One region of the Micromonospora sp. AKA38 genome, then DNA from elsewhere that is predicted to be linked to it. Evidence: riboswitches for the same ligand, from Rfam matches in the RefSeq annotation. Region 1 holds a riboswitch; the other holds the start of a gene.

Region 1 (7,254 bases):
GAGGTACGCCGGGAGCCGAGGCCGGCGTCGGCGCACCCGACCGTCCTCTACACCCCCACCTGGACCGGGCACCACGCCGACGCCAACTACTGTTCGCTGCCGGTGGCCGAGACGCTGATCCGGCGACTGATCGACCGCGGCGCGGCGGTGATCCTGCGCGCCCACCCGTACACCGACCGGAACCCGGCCTCGGCGCGGCAGCTCGCCCGGCTCACCGAACTGCTCGCCGCCGACAAGGCGAAGACCGGCCGGCCGCACCTGTGGGGCGCGGCGGCGGCCCGGGAGCTGACGCTCACCGAGTGCGTCAACCGCGCCGACGCGCTGGTCTCCGACGTCTCCGGGGTCATCTCCGACTGGCTCTACTCCGGCAAGCCGTACGCGGTCACCGACACCGGCGCCGACGGCGCGCACTTCGTCGAGCGGTTCCCGCTCGCGGCCGCCGGCTACGTGCTGCGCCGCGACATGTCCAACGTGGACGACGTGCTCGCCGCGCTGCTCGACACTGACCCGAAGGCCCCCGAACGCTGGACGGCCCGGACCCGCTACCTGGGCGACTTCCCCGCCGACGGCTACGCCGAGGCGTTCCTCTCCGCCGCCCGCCGCGAGCTGGAACCGGACTGGGCCGTCCCGGCGCCGCGTCCGGCCTAGAGATAGGGGTCGAGCAGGGCGAGCACCGCCGCCGGGTCCTCGACGTGGGCGTGGTGGCCCAACCCGGGCAGGGTGGCCACCGGCACGCCGAACGCCTTGAGCTGCGCGTCCGTCACCATCGGATCCGTTTCGCCGCGCGCCAGCAGCACCGGCGCGTCGGCGGCGGCCAGCAGAGCGGGCACGTCGGGCTCACCCACCGCGAACCCGGCCGGATCCATGGCCAGCCGCCACCGTCCACCGCCCCGCTCGTCGCCGCCGGGGTGGCTCCGGTGCCCGCGGCCGTCCTCCCGCCGCAGCCCCGCGTCGACCACCGGATGGTCGGGAGCGAACAGGCCGGCGAGCCCGGAGACCCGCAGGTAGCGGCGGGCCGCCTCGTCACGGGTGGCGAACCAGGTCACCGGCCGGGCCGCCAACTCGTCCGCCTTGGCCAGCTCGGCCGGTGACCAGACCACCTTGATGCCCAGCCCGACCACCGCGTCGACCGGCAGGCCCCGCTGCCGTGCGGCGAGCGACAGCGCCACCACGCCACCGAGCGAGTGCCCGAGCAGCACCAGCCGGTCGTGCGGGCCGAGCCGGAGCGCGTCGAGCCCGTCCGCCACGCGCCGCGCCAGGGCCGCGAACGAGTACCCGGCCTCCGGCAGCGGCGGTGACCAGCCGTGGCCGGCCAGGTCGGGGGCGAGCCAACGCCCCTGCCAGCGACGCTCCAGCAGCGGCGCCCAGGGCAACCACACCTCGCCGGTGGCGCCCATGCCGTGCAGGAGCACCAGGTGGCGGGTCGCCGTCGCATCGCCCATACGCCGCAGTCTGCCACCGCACGGACACCACGCGCGAGACCACGCACGGCCGGCACCGCCCGGGCGAATGGAACGCGATGACTGCCCGCGGACACCGGAGGCACTCCCGCGTCGTTCCACAACCTGGGCGCGGAACGGTGTCGACGCGTAGGGCACGCCGGACGTTGCTTGCGCTCGCAGCCCTACAAACTTGATGGCGTGGACGGGTCGCCCTCCTGACCCGTCCACGCCATCAAGTTCGCAGGCTCTGGAGCACTGACTGTCCGCAGCCACGGCCGGGTGGGGGCGGGCGGCGAGTGGAACACGGTGGATGTGTGGGCGCGCGTGAGAGATCCATAGCGTTCCAGTAGCGGGCATGCCTCAGTGGGGGGATTGTCCGGTTCGGCGGTGGTGGGCGGCACGCTGGCGGCGGAATCGTCGACGGGGCGGCGGCGTTGTAGACGGGTGCACGGCCGAGGAAGGCAAGCCCCCCCGCCTGGGAATGACGGTGGACCCCCGGTCGTTGCACACACTTCCGGCGCCGCGACGAGGCCCCCCGCCCCGCGAGCAGCCAGAACTTTCTCGTGCGCCTGACGGTGCCCGCACCCCCCCCGGTGCGTTGACCCCCGAATGGAGCCCCCGCCATGAACACGATGCTGCGTAAGAGCGTGCTGGGTATTGCTGGTCTGGCTTTCACCGGTGGTGTGTTCGCCGGTCCGATCGCCGGTCATGTCGAGTCCGCGCACGCCGCTACGGCCAAGCCGGTCACGGCGGTGGCGAGTGTGCAGGGTGAGCAGTCGACGATCAACCTGAACGACGAGCAGACGGCGAACGTGAAGGCGATCATCGCGGCGACGAAGAAGGCCGGGCTGCCGGAGCGGGCTGCGGTGGTCTCGATCGCGACCGCGTTGCAGGAGTCGAAGCTGGAGAACCTGGGCCATCTCGGCGACCGCAACGACCATGACTCGCTGGGTCTGTTCCAGCAGCGCCCGTCCTCGGGTTGGGGCACCCCGGAGCAGATCACCGATCCGGAGTATTCGACGCTTGCGTTCCTGAAGGGGTTGAAGCAGGTTGACGGCTGGCAGGACATGCCGCTGACCGAGGCCGCGCAGACGGTGCAGGTGTCGGCCTACCCGGACGCGTACGCGCAGTGGGAGAAGCAGGCCACCGACCTCGTCGGCAAGCACTGGAACAGCTGAGACGACGCGAAGGCCGGCACCCCGGACAGGGGTGCCGGCCTTCGACGCGTACGGTCAGGCGGAGTAGCCGCGCGTGGCCATCCAGTTCGCCAGATCGATGGTGCTGATCCAGTACGCCGGCAGCGACGGGTCGGCCGAGTCGGCGATCCGTACGGTCCGACCGTCGTTCTGGTAGCCGACCACGGCGATGTAGTGGCCGCCCGGGAACGAGTGCCAGCCGCCGTTGGTGTCGGTGGCGTCCCCGACGACGTTCGAGACCACCGCCCGGCCGTTGCGGACCGCGTTGACCACGTCGGCCTGGAGTCGGTCGATCTGCGCCTTGGTGGCCGTGCCGGGGATCATGCGGGTCCGGTACGGGTCGCCCTTGACCTGCTGGTTGAGCACCCGGGTGGTGTCCTCGGCCGAGTTGGTGCCCATCTCGGTGGTACCGAGCGCGACGGCGAGCGTGTCCTGGCTGCGCTCGATGCCGGTGGCGCTGAGCGCGTTCCGCACCGCGGCCGGGCCGCAGTAGTAGTAGGTGGTCTGCGCCTGGTAGTCGTAGTCGAGCACCTTGCTCGACGGCGGCTTCGGCGTGGCCTTGCGGGTGGTGTCCGGGTCGGCGACCTTCGCCGTGGGCGAGGCGCTGGGCGAGCGGCGGGGCGAGGCGCTCGGCGACGCGCTCGGCGACGCGCTCGGCGACGCGCTCGGCGACGGGACGGCGATGCGCGCCTCGCTGCGGCTGGCGGTGTCGCCGAGGCGGGAGCCGAGTTCCGCCACCGCGGCGGTGCTCTCCTGCCGGGTCGGCGCGTCGTCGGTGGCGGTCAGCGCGGCGCCGGTGCCACCGGCCAGCACGAGGGCCGCCGCCGAACCGGCGATGATCTGGTACGGACGCTCGGTCGCGAGGCGACGCAGGTGGCGCTTCAGGTGGTACTTCACGGGTTTCCTCCACGGGGTGGGCGGCACGCGCCGACCCCGCGCGTGGAGGAACTCACACGCGCTGGCGGGCGGGACGGCCGCGGGAAGTCGCCCGGATGCCGGGCGGGACGGGGTCGGAAGCGCGTCGCGTCAGGCGAGCGCCGGCACCCCGGGGCCGTGGAGGCGGGGAGACGTTCGGGGGGTGGTGGGCACGGGATGGAACTCCTTCCGTGGCCGCCGACCGGGTTAGCTGACGGATTCGGGCGGGAAGTACGCCCTACCGCGGCCGTGGGCTCGCGGATTCACCCCGGTGTTGCGTTGGGTCCCCGGTTCGTATGCACGATTAGGCGGGTCGGCGCGGCGTCGCCATCTGCGATCGGGAACCGCACCGGACGCGCCGACACTACCGGCGGGTACAGGCCCTGCCAAGCGCTCTCACCTGCGTAAACATCCTCGACGACTACGGATTCGGAACAGCCGGTCACCGACCTCCCTCAATGGGACAAGCGGCTACGTCGGCGCCGTGCGGCAGGAAGCGGACATCCGGCCGACGAAGAATCGGGCAGCGGGCGCAGCAGGGGCCATCGATCCGGACGGTCGCCGGCGGACGGCACCGGTGACCGGCCTCACCGGTTTCGGGTAACGATTCGGTCGACGTGCTCCCCGGGACGCTCAGCCGACGCGGGCCGGACGCCACCGCACCGCCGACGGGGCCGGGACGCGGCTCGCCGACGAGACGCGGGACGTGGGCACCGGCCGCAGCGCCGTGGCAGCCGCGCACGCCTCGGCGGCGAGCGTGCGGGCCGCCTCGGCGGCCAGTTCGGCGTCCCGCCACGCGAGGCGTTCCCGCTCGGCGGCCGTCTCCCAGCCGGCCCGCCGCCCGTCGCGGACGGTCCGGGCCAGCACGATCTCCTGCTCGGCCGGGTGCCGGCGCGGGTCCCACCCGTTGCGGTGGGCGAGCACGTCGGCGAGCTGGCGGGCGGTCAGCTCCCCCCGCCAGTGCGCCGTCATGGCGGCGTGGTGCAGCCAGCGTTCGCGCGCCGCGTACTCGGCAGGGGTGCGGGGTGTGTGCGGGGCGGGCAGCGCGCCGGCGCCGGCCAGGCGGCGGGCGGCGGCGTCCGCCTCGTCGTAGGCGGTCCAGGCCCGCTCGGCCTCGCTCTGGGCGGTCAGCCACTGCTCGCGACGGCGACGGGCGGTCTGCGCGGCCCCGGCGGCGGCCATCGCCACCTCGTCGGCGTACCGGGCCAGGTCGGCGCGGTGGAGCGCCTCCGCGTCGACGGGTTCGAGTGCCGGCTCCCCCGCGCCGTCGCGTTCCGGTCGAGCGACCAGCACGGCGAGCAGGACGAGGGCGAGCACGGTCAGCGCCGACCAGATGGCGGCGGCCTCGGGGACGGCGGTGAGGAAATTGAGGAGAACGGTCTGCGACATGGTCGGCACCTCACGGGAGACAGTGGCGGGTAACTCCGCACGGCCGGTCGGGGGCGGGGCGCGGCCGGAGTCCGGGCGCCGCCGGGCCGCCGAGGGGCGGTGCGGGGTGAGGTTCGGTGGGCGCGGTCACGGGCCGGGCCCGTGGCGGCTCAGCGGGCGGGCGGGGCCCGCGGACCGGCCGGAGCCGGCGGCTGGCCGACCGGGAACGGGTGCCGCCCGGTCGGGGGCGGGGCATCGCCCACCGGCTGCGGCTCGGGAACGCCGACGCGGCTCCGCTGCCGATCGACGGCGGGGACGCCCTGCCGCTCGACGACGGTGTCGCCCTGCCGCTCGGTGACGGTGTCGCCCTGCCGCTCGGCGGCGGTGTCGCCCTGCCGGTCGGCGACACTGCCGTTCGGCCGTTCGGCGGCGTCGGCCCGCAACCCGGCGGCTGGGCCGGCCGCCGCGGGTGCGATCGGGGACACGCCGGTCGGCAGCGTGGCGGCGCCCAGCGAACAGGCGACGACCACGGCCAGGCTGGCCAGCATCCGTGCGACCCAGCGCGCCACCCACCACACGGGACAGGTGAGCGCGATCGGAGCCACGGGAACAAATTACCGCCGATCCGGGCACGGCGCATCGTCGCCCGGCGTGTCGCGACGCCGTTGACCAGGGTGGACCGCTCAGTCCGGCCGGCGCCGCCCGGCGTACTCGATCGACGGGTCCGGCTCCCCGGCGGACGCCGCGCCGGTGTCGTCGGCGGCCGCGCGCGGTGCGGGCACGCCCGGTGTCGGCGCGGCGGCGGCCGGACCGCCGCGGGCCCGGCGCGACGGGCCGAGGCGGCGCATCATCGGCTCCTCCACCCAGCGGTGCAGCACGGCGGCGAGCGCCAGGGTGAGCAGTAGGAAGCCGAGCACCGCGAGCGGGCCCCGCCACCCGGGCAGCCCGGTCCCCCAGTCCCCGGTGAGCCGCAGCACGGTCACCATGACCAGCACGTGGACCAGGTAGAACGCGAACGAGACCTCACCGAGCCAGAGCATCGGCCGGGACCGCCACGGGGTCCGCCGGCCCCGCACGTCGGCGTTCGCCGCCGCGGTGATGACCAGCAGGTACGCGACGGCGAGCAGCGCCGCCCAAAACTCGGCCCGGATCCACAGCGCGGCGACCGCCCAGGTGGCGACGAAGGCCAGGCTGGCGGTGGTCAGTCCGGGGCCGCGCCAGCGGTTGCGGCGCATCAGCTCGGCCGCCGCCGCTCCCATCCAGAACTCGAACGAGCGGGTGACCGGGAAGATCTGCGTGAACCACCACCGCTGCTCCTCGGGCACCAGGTGCTGGCCCGGCCAGAGCGCCAGGATGAGCAGCGGCGCGGCGACCAGCACGGCCCGGAGCACGCCGGTACGCGCCCGGCGCAGCCACGGCACCACCAGGGGCAGACACAGGTAGAAGGCCAGCTCGCAGGAGAGCGACCAGCTCACGTTGTTGATGCTGTAGAAGTAGCCGTTGAGCGGGATCCACGCCTGGACCAGGAACAGGTTCCCGATCGCGGCCCACGGCAGTACCGGGTCGGCGAACCAGGCCGCCACGGCCAGCGCCGCCAGGAACGTCACCACGTGGTTCGGGTAGATCTTGGCCGCCCGGCGGCGCAGGAACGTCCACCCCGACTCGCCGTCCCGGTACGACCAGACGAGCACGAAGCCACTGAGGATGAAGAAGAACTCGACGCCGGAGAGGCCCAGGCTGAAGACCTTGCCCATCACGGCCTGCCACTGCGGCTCCGCGATGATCCGCATGGTGCCCGCGTGGAAGCCGAAGACCAGCAGGGCCCCCATCCACCGCAGCCCGGTCAGCGACGGCAGACGCGGAGCACGGGTGGTGGTCGGGGCGCTGGTCATCCCGGGCACCTTACCGGGTCGCCGGGGGCGGATTCCGGCGCGGCGACGTCCGGGCCGGTCCCGGCGGGCGGCGGATAGGATTTCCGTTCCCGCGCGGCGGGGCCCCACCGGGCCCGCCGGGCCCGTACGGAAGGTGAGCAACCGGATGCACCAGCGGATCCTCCTCCGCGCCCGCAAGGGCCCGTTCGACGTCCTGACGCCCGAGGAGACCTTCGCCGGCAACTGGATCAGCGACAACACCGGCAACCTGGTCTTCAGCCACGCCGCGAACAAGCTGCTGGCCACCTCCACGGCGGAGGTCACGTCGACCCGGAAGCTCGCCGACCCGCGCGACGCCGACGAGATCAACGAACGGTACGACGTCTTCGTCATTCCGCTGGCCAACGCGTTCCGGCGCAGCTTCATCAACCGCCTCGAACCGATGACCCGGCTGATCGAGCG
Region 2 (7,254 bases), on a different contig from region 1:
GGCGTTGGCGTCGGCAATCGGTTTGCCCAGAAGGCCGACCAGCTCGTCCTGGATGCTCGCGTTCTTGATGCCCGCGGACGTGAGAAGAAGCTTCAAGATCATCCCCCGATGGATCTTCGTCAGTCCCCGGAGAGTAGCCCCCTGACCGCGAGTTCGGCGTCCGCCGGCCCCCGGCAAACGTCGAAGGCCCCGGCGGGACTGTCGTCCTCACCAGGGCCTCGATCGTGGAGCGGGTGACGGGAATCGAACCCGCACTGTCAGCTTGGGAAGCTGATGTTCTGCCATTGAACTACACCCGCGAGCGGCACCACTGTACCTGAGGTCACCACCCCCGTGCACCCAGGTACCCCCGCCACGCGGCCCGGCCGAGTTGATCAACGGATGTTGCACGCCGGCAACATATGGTCGTTCTCAAATCCCTCGATGGGATGTAACGTCTGCCACACGTTTCCGACTCGGCGTGACACACCCCCTGCCACGCCGTCAGAAAGAGGTGGGCCCATGGGACTCCGTCCCAACCTGCTGACCCGGCGTACCGCCGGTGTCGCGACGTCGACCCTCGCGCTGCTGCTCAGCACCGCCGCCGTCGGCGTCGTCCCCGCTGCTTCGGCCTTCTCAGCCGCCCCGGCCGGCGTGTGCGCCGAGCCGGCCGACGCCCACGCCGACGCCCGTGTCGCCAAGGGCGGCCACGCCAAGCTCGACCCGAACCACCTGACCGCCAAGCAGGTTCGCGACCGCGAGGCCGACCTCGCCGCCGCGCAGCGCGAGCGGGCCAACTTCCGGACCGGCGCCGTCGCCCCGCTGGCGACCGTGACCATCCCGGTCGTCGTGCACGTCATCCAGGAGAACAGCACCCGCGCCGGTGGCAACATCCCGGACTCGCTGATCACCCAGCAGATCAGCGTGCTCAACCAGGCGTACGCGGGCTCGACCGGCGGCGCGGCCACCGCGTTCAGCTTCCAGCTCACGAAGATCAACCGGGTGACCAACGCGTCGTGGTACCCGATCGTGCAGGGCTCCTCGGCGGAGCGGTCGATGAAGACCTCGCTGCGCACGGGCGGCAAGAACACGCTGAACATGTACCTCGGTGAGCTGAGCGACGGCCTGCTGGGCTGGGCGACCTTCCCGAAGCGGACGCTGGACAAGATGGACGGCGTGGTCGTGCTCGGCGAGTCGTTGCCCGGCGGCACGGCGACCAACTACAACCAGGGCGACACCGGCACCCACGAGATCGGCCACTGGCTGAACCTCTACCACACCTTCCAGGGCGGCTGCTCGGGCTCGGGTGACAGCGTCTCCGACACCCCGGCCGAGGCCTCCCCGGCGTACGAGTGCCCGACCGGTCGGGACACCTGCTCCACGACCGGCAAGGACCCGATCACCAACTTCATGGACTACACGTACGACTCCTGCATGTACCAGTTCACCGCCGGCCAGGCGAGCCGCATGCTGACCGCGTGGAACGCCTACCGCGCGGCCTGATCGCCACCGCACCACGTACCGGTGCCGGCCCCGTCTGCGGACGGGGCCGGCACCGTCGTTTTACGGGCCCGGTCAGGCGGCCGGCCGGCGGGTGTCGAAGCCGTGCCGACCACGGCGGCCGTCCGGGACGAGCGCGTCACGCCGGGCCGCGACCGGGGGTGGCGACACCGGAGTGGCGGACGCGGGTGCGGCCTCCCCCGGGTCGAGCCAGAGCCGCATCTCCGGGCGGCCGGCACCGATCTGGGTGATCGGGTCACGGCGGGTCAGCATCGCCACGTCGACGGAGAACTCGAACAGGCGCCAGTCACCCTGCGGCGCCGCCCGGCCGATCCGGGTCAGCCGGTCCACCGTCGCCGGATCGGTCACCGGAACGGCGCGACCGGCCAGGTAAGCCTCGTCGTCGCTCTCCTCCGGCGGGAAGGAGTGCAGCGCGTAACGGCCGTCGCGTTCGAGGTCGCGGCGCTTCGGCGAGTCGATGACGAAGCACCAGAGCCCGTCGTCGGTGATCAGCGGCGAGACCGGGTGCACCCGTGGGCCACCATCGGCGCGGACCGTGGCGAGGTAGCCGAAGCCCGGCCCGTACTGCTGCATCAGAAGGCGGATCTCGGCCGCGAGTCGGGGTTCGTCGGCGGCGAATTCGGACCAGGAAGCCATGCCGACAGTCTATCGAACACGTGTACGAAGAAGTAGTCCGACACGCTGGTCACCACCGTCTGTCGCTAGAGTGTTCCGATGCTGCTCTCCGACCGCGACCTGGTCTCCGAGATCAAGGCGGGCACGCTCGCGCTGGAGCCCTTCGAGCCCACGCTGGTGCAGCCGTCCAGCATCGACGTACGCCTGGACCGGCTGTTCCGGGTCTTCAACAACCATCTCTACACGCACATCGACCCGTCGGTGCAGCAGGACGACCTGACGTCGATGGTGGAGGTCCCCGAGGGGCAGCCGTTCGTGCTGCACCCGGGCGAGTTCGTGCTCGCGTCCACGCTCGAGGTGATCTCGCTGGGTGAGGAGCTGGCCGGTCGGCTGGAGGGCAAGTCGAGCCTGGGGCGGCTCGGCCTGCTCACCCACTCCACGGCCGGCTTCATCGACCCGGGCTTCTCCGGCCACGTCACGCTGGAGTTGTCCAACGTGGCGAATCTGCCGATCACGCTCTGGCCGGGCATGAAGATCGGCCAGCTCTGCATCTTCCGGCTCTCGTCGCCGGCCGAGCACCCGTACGGCTCGGCCGTCTACGGGTCGCGCTACCAGGGTCAACGCGGCCCGACGCCGAGCCGGTCCTGGCAGAGCTGGCGCACCTGGCCGACCCGCTGACGCCGAGCGTGGTTGTGAGGAGGGGCCCCCTGTTATGCGGAATGCGTTAACCGGGGGCCCCTCCTAACACCTCAGCCGGGGCGGCCGTAGCTGTTGATGTCGCCGTCGTCGACGCGCTTCATGGTGATGGGCTTGCCGGACTGGGAGGCGTGCACCACCCAGCCGTCCCCGACGTACATGCCCACGTGGTGCAGGTCGCCGTAGTAGAAGACCAGGTCACCGGCGCGCAGCTCGGCGCGGCTGACCCGCTTCGTCACGTCGTGCTGCTGGCGGGCGTTGTGCGGCAGCGAGACCCCGGCCTTCGCCCAGGCGGCCATGGTCAGGCCCGAGCAGTCGAAGTGGTCCGGGCCGGCCGCGCCCCACACGTAGATCTTGCCGATCTGGGCGCAGGCGAACTTGACCGCCACCCCGGCCGCGCCGCCCGGGTATCCGGCGGGACAGGGGGCCGGGCGCAGCGGGCCGCCGCCACCGTTGCCGTACACCTTGAGCCGCAGCTTCTGGAGCTTGGCGATCTCGGCGTCGATCTGCTTCTTCTTCGCCGCGAGCTGGGCCTCGGTGCGGCTCAGGTCGGCGACCATCGCGTCCAGCGGCTTCTTCTTCGCCGCCAGCTCGTCGCGCAGCGCGGCGATGTCGCGGACCTGCTCCTGCTGGTGGTGCGCGAAGCGGTCGAGCATTTCCAGGCCGGTGACCAGCTCACTCGGCGAACGGCTGCCCAGCAGCGCGTTGACGGTGGAGAGGTTGTCGCCCTTGTACGCGTCGGCGGCGAGCCCGCCGACCTGGCCGAGCGCGGCGTCCACCCGGGCCTGGAGCGGGGCGATCTGCCTGCCGAGCGCGTCGGCCTGCTTGCGGCGCACCGCGAGCTGCCCGCGGACGGCGTTGACCTGTTCGATGACGGGTTCGAGCTTGTTCCAGTCGCGGTCGATCTGGGCCTCGATCTCGGCGACCGAGGGTTCCGCGTGCGCCGCCGTCGCGCCACCGGTCAGGACGACCGCGGCGCCGACCAGGGCGGCGAGTGTGGTGGTGAAGCGGGACCAGCGGAAACGCGGCACGGCGGCGGACCGGTCGACCGACCGGCTCGACGTCGGCCGCGGGGCATGGTGGGCCACCGGGCGTCCGTACTCCTTCTGCCTGACCGCCTACCGGGTTAGCTGACGGGTTCGGGCGGGAAGGGAAGCGCCCTACCGCAGTGGCTGCGGATTCACCCCAGGAACCTGGGTCCCCGGTTCGCCCGTGGGCGACTCGGCGGTGTCGGGCCGTCACCGACCGGGCTGGACGGTGAAACATGCGGCCGACGATTGACCAGAGTAAGGATTCCCGTTATCGATCCGCAACCCGAACGGCCGTGACACTCCGTACCGGATGCGCCGCGCGAACGTGAATGGAGATTTTCTTCGCGTTGGATTGCCTCCTGGAAAGGTATTGACCCCCACGGGTGGCTGGCGTGAGGGTGGGAACGCAGTGACCCCCATCCCTGTCCAGGAGGTTCGATGCACCTCACAGCCCCGCCGCCGAGCAGACGGATACTGCTCGCCGCCGCCGTGGCGACCGCCACCGCGCTTGCCACCACCGGCCCGGTGAGCGCCGCGCCGCAGGCGGACCGGCCCATCGGCGACCGTCAGCAGCAGTACGCAGCCGCGGCGGCCGAGTACGGCGTACCGCAGAACGTGCTGCTCGGTGTCTCCTACCTGGAGTCGAGGTGGGACACCCACCCGGGCCAGCCCAGCACCAGCGGCGGCTACGGCCCGATGCACCTGACCGACGCCGCGCACGTCCTGGCCACGCCGGGCAGCGCCCACGTCGACGAGGACGAGGACCCGCGCGGCGACGACGCCCGCCCGCTCCGGCTCGACCCGGCCACCGCCGCCGCGCCGACCCGGGAGACGCCGCTGCCGGCCGCCTCGCTCCAGACGCTCGACGCCGCCGCCACGCTCACCGGGCTGGACGCGCAGACGCTGCGCACCGACCCGGCGGCGAACATCCGCGGCGGCGCGGCGCTGCTGGCGTCGTACCAGAAGGCACTGGGTGGGCCGGTCGGCGCCGGCAGCGACGTCGCGGCCTGGTACGGCGCGGTGGCCCGCTACTCCGGCGCGGACACGTCCGACGCGGCGGCAGCCTTCGCCGACGAGGTCTACGACCAGCTCGGCCAGGGCGCGGCCCGGACCACCGACGACGGGCAACGGGTCACGCTGGCCGCCACCGCCGCGCAGCCGGACCGGGCCGTGCTGGCCCGGCTCGGACTACGCCACGCCGCGCGGCCGGACGGGCTGGAGTGCCCGGTGCGGCTGGCCTGCGAGTGGATTCCCGCCCCCTACGAGCAGCTCAGCGCCGACCCGGGCGACTACGGCAACCACGACCTGGGCGACCGGCCGAAGCAGCAGAAGATCGAATACATCGTCATCCACGACACCGAGGGCTACTTCGCCCCCAGCGTCGACCTGGTGAAACGTGCCGACTACCTGGGCTGGCACTACACGCTGCGGTCGGTGGACGGCTACGTCGCGCAGCACATCAAGGCCAAGGACGTCGGCTGGCACGCCGGCAACTGGTACGTCAACGCCAAGTCCATCGGCCTGGAGCACGAGGGCTTCGCCGGGCAGGGCACCTGGTACACCGAGGCGATGTACCGCAGCTCGGCCAAACTGGTCCGCTACCTGGCGCAGAAGTTCGGCATCCCGATGGACCGGCAGCACATCATCGGCCACGACAACGTGCCCGGCATCACCGCCGCGAACGTGCGGGGCATGCACTGGGACCCGGGCCCCTACTGGGACTGGTCGCACTACTTCGACCTGATGAAGGCGCCGTTCCGGGCCACCGGCACGTCGCGTACCGGGCTGGTCACCATCGACCCGGACTTCGCCACCAACCGGCCCGCGTTCGTCGGCTGCAACCAGCAGCCGCCGGGCGTCCCGACGCCCACCCCGCCGGCCGAGACCTGCCCGTCGCGCGGCTCGTCGGCGGTGGTGCTGCGGACCGCGCCGAGCGCGGACGCCCCGCTGGTCAACGACCTCGGGCTGCGCCCGGACGGCACGCCGGACACGATGTACATCTCCGACCACGGCGCCCGCGCCTCCGCCGGACAGACGTACGCGGTGGCCGGCCGTCAGGGGGACTGGACCGCGATCTGGTACCTCGGCCAGAAGGCGTGGTTCCTCAACCCGGCCACCGCGCCCACCGCGAAGTGGGCCACCGGCTTCGTGGTGACGCCGCGCCCCGGCAAGGCCACCATCCCGGTGTACGGCCGCGCCTACCCGGAGCAGGCCGCCTACCCGGAGACGATTCCGTACCAGGCCATCTCCCCGCTCCAGTACACGTTCGCGGCCGGCCAGCGGTACGCGGTGGGCGGTGTGCTGCCGGGCGAGTACTACCGGGCGGTCTCCTACGACGGCTCCGCCCCCGGTGACCGCACCGTGGTCCGTGGCGAGAACCGCTACGTGCAGGTCCAGTTCGGCCACCGGATCATGTTCGTGAACCTCGACGACGTGCTGATCCTGCCGTCGCCGCTCGGCGCGCCGCGCTGACGCCCAGCAGACGGAGGAAGGCCCCCGGTCCGATGAGGACCGGGGGCCTTCGCCGTGACGCGGGTCAGTACGGTCGGCGGTAACCCGCGACCGGCATGTACTGCACCTTGGCCACCTGGACCGGTTTGCCGGTCCGGGGCGCGTGCACCATCAGGCCGTTGCCCAGGTAGAGCCCGACATGGTGCAGGTCGCTGAAGAAGAAGACCAGGTCACCGGGGCGGGCCTCGCTCGCCGAGATCTTCCGGCCCTCGTTCCACTGCGCGCCGGTGAAGTGGGTCAGCGAGATGCCCGCCGCCTTGTACGCGTACTGGGTGAGGCCGGAGCAGTCGAACGAGTTCGGGCCGGTCGCGCCCCACACGTACGGGTCGCCGACCTGGGCGCACGCCGTCTTGATCGCGGTGCGCGCGGCGCTGCTCACCACCCCGTCGATCGAGGGGCAGCCCTCCGGGCGGATCGAGGTCACCGGCAGCATCCCGGTCAGCCGCTTGATCTCGGAGTCGATCTGCTTCTTCTTCGCCGCCAGGTCGTTCTTCCGCTTGACCTCGGTGGCGATCAACGCGTCCAGCTTCTGCTTCTGCGCGTTGTACTTGTCGCGGGCCGCGAGCACGCCGGCGATCTGCCGGCGCTGGTCGTCGGCGATCCGGTCCAGCATGACGAGCTGTTCGGCAAGCGTCCCCGGCTTGGTGCTCACCAGCAGCGCGCCCATCTCCTGGGACGGGCCGCGCATGTAGTACCGGGAGGCGATGTCGCCGACCTTGTTCATCGCCAGCGTCGAGGCCAGCTCCAGCGGGACCATCTTCTTCTTCAGCTCGACCGACTTCTTCTGGTCGGCCTTGAGCTGGGCGCTGACCTTGTTGTACTGCTCGATCGTGGGTTCGAGCTGCTCCCACTGCTTGTCGATCTGCGCGTCGATCTCGTCCACCGAGGGCGCCGCGTGCGC

The links. A riboswitch is a leader RNA that binds a small molecule or an ion and turns the genes downstream of it on or off. The one in region 1 is predicted to bind cyclic di-AMP.
Region 2: another riboswitch for cyclic di-AMP. It lies ahead of TPA0908_RS00895 (C40 family peptidase); the one in region 1 lies ahead of TPA0908_RS03840 (C39 family peptidase).

What each region holds. Positions count from the first base shown of each region.
Region 1 is NZ_BNEI01000002.1:41,762-49,015, forward strand. Features, by position in the region: gene TPA0908_RS03825 (CDP-glycerol glycerophosphotransferase family protein) at 1-648, shown strand, start outside; gene TPA0908_RS03830 (alpha/beta fold hydrolase) at 645-1,442, opposite strand; gene TPA0908_RS03835 (hypothetical protein) at 2,066-2,620, shown strand; gene TPA0908_RS03840 (C39 family peptidase) at 2,675-3,535, opposite strand; cyclic di-AMP (ydaO/yuaA leader) riboswitch at 3,735-3,874, opposite strand; gene TPA0908_RS03845 (hypothetical protein) at 4,187-4,942, opposite strand; gene TPA0908_RS03850 (hypothetical protein) at 5,092-5,526, opposite strand; gene TPA0908_RS03855 (acyltransferase family protein) at 5,605-6,813, opposite strand; gene TPA0908_RS03860 (polysaccharide pyruvyl transferase family protein) at 6,959-7,254, shown strand, end outside.
Region 2 is NZ_BNEI01000001.1:171,740-178,993, forward strand. Features, by position in the region: gene TPA0908_RS00870 (Type 1 glutamine amidotransferase-like domain-containing protein) at 1-96, opposite strand, end outside; tRNA gene TPA0908_RS00875 (tRNA-Gly) at 226-299, opposite strand; gene TPA0908_RS00880 (zinc metalloprotease) at 502-1,482, shown strand; gene TPA0908_RS00885 (pyridoxamine 5'-phosphate oxidase family protein) at 1,555-2,136, opposite strand; gene dcd (dCTP deaminase) at 2,215-2,793, shown strand; gene TPA0908_RS00895 (C40 family peptidase) at 2,865-3,899, opposite strand; cyclic di-AMP (ydaO/yuaA leader) riboswitch at 3,913-4,048, opposite strand; gene TPA0908_RS00900 (N-acetylmuramoyl-L-alanine amidase) at 4,281-6,314, shown strand; gene TPA0908_RS00905 (C40 family peptidase) at 6,379-7,254, opposite strand, start outside.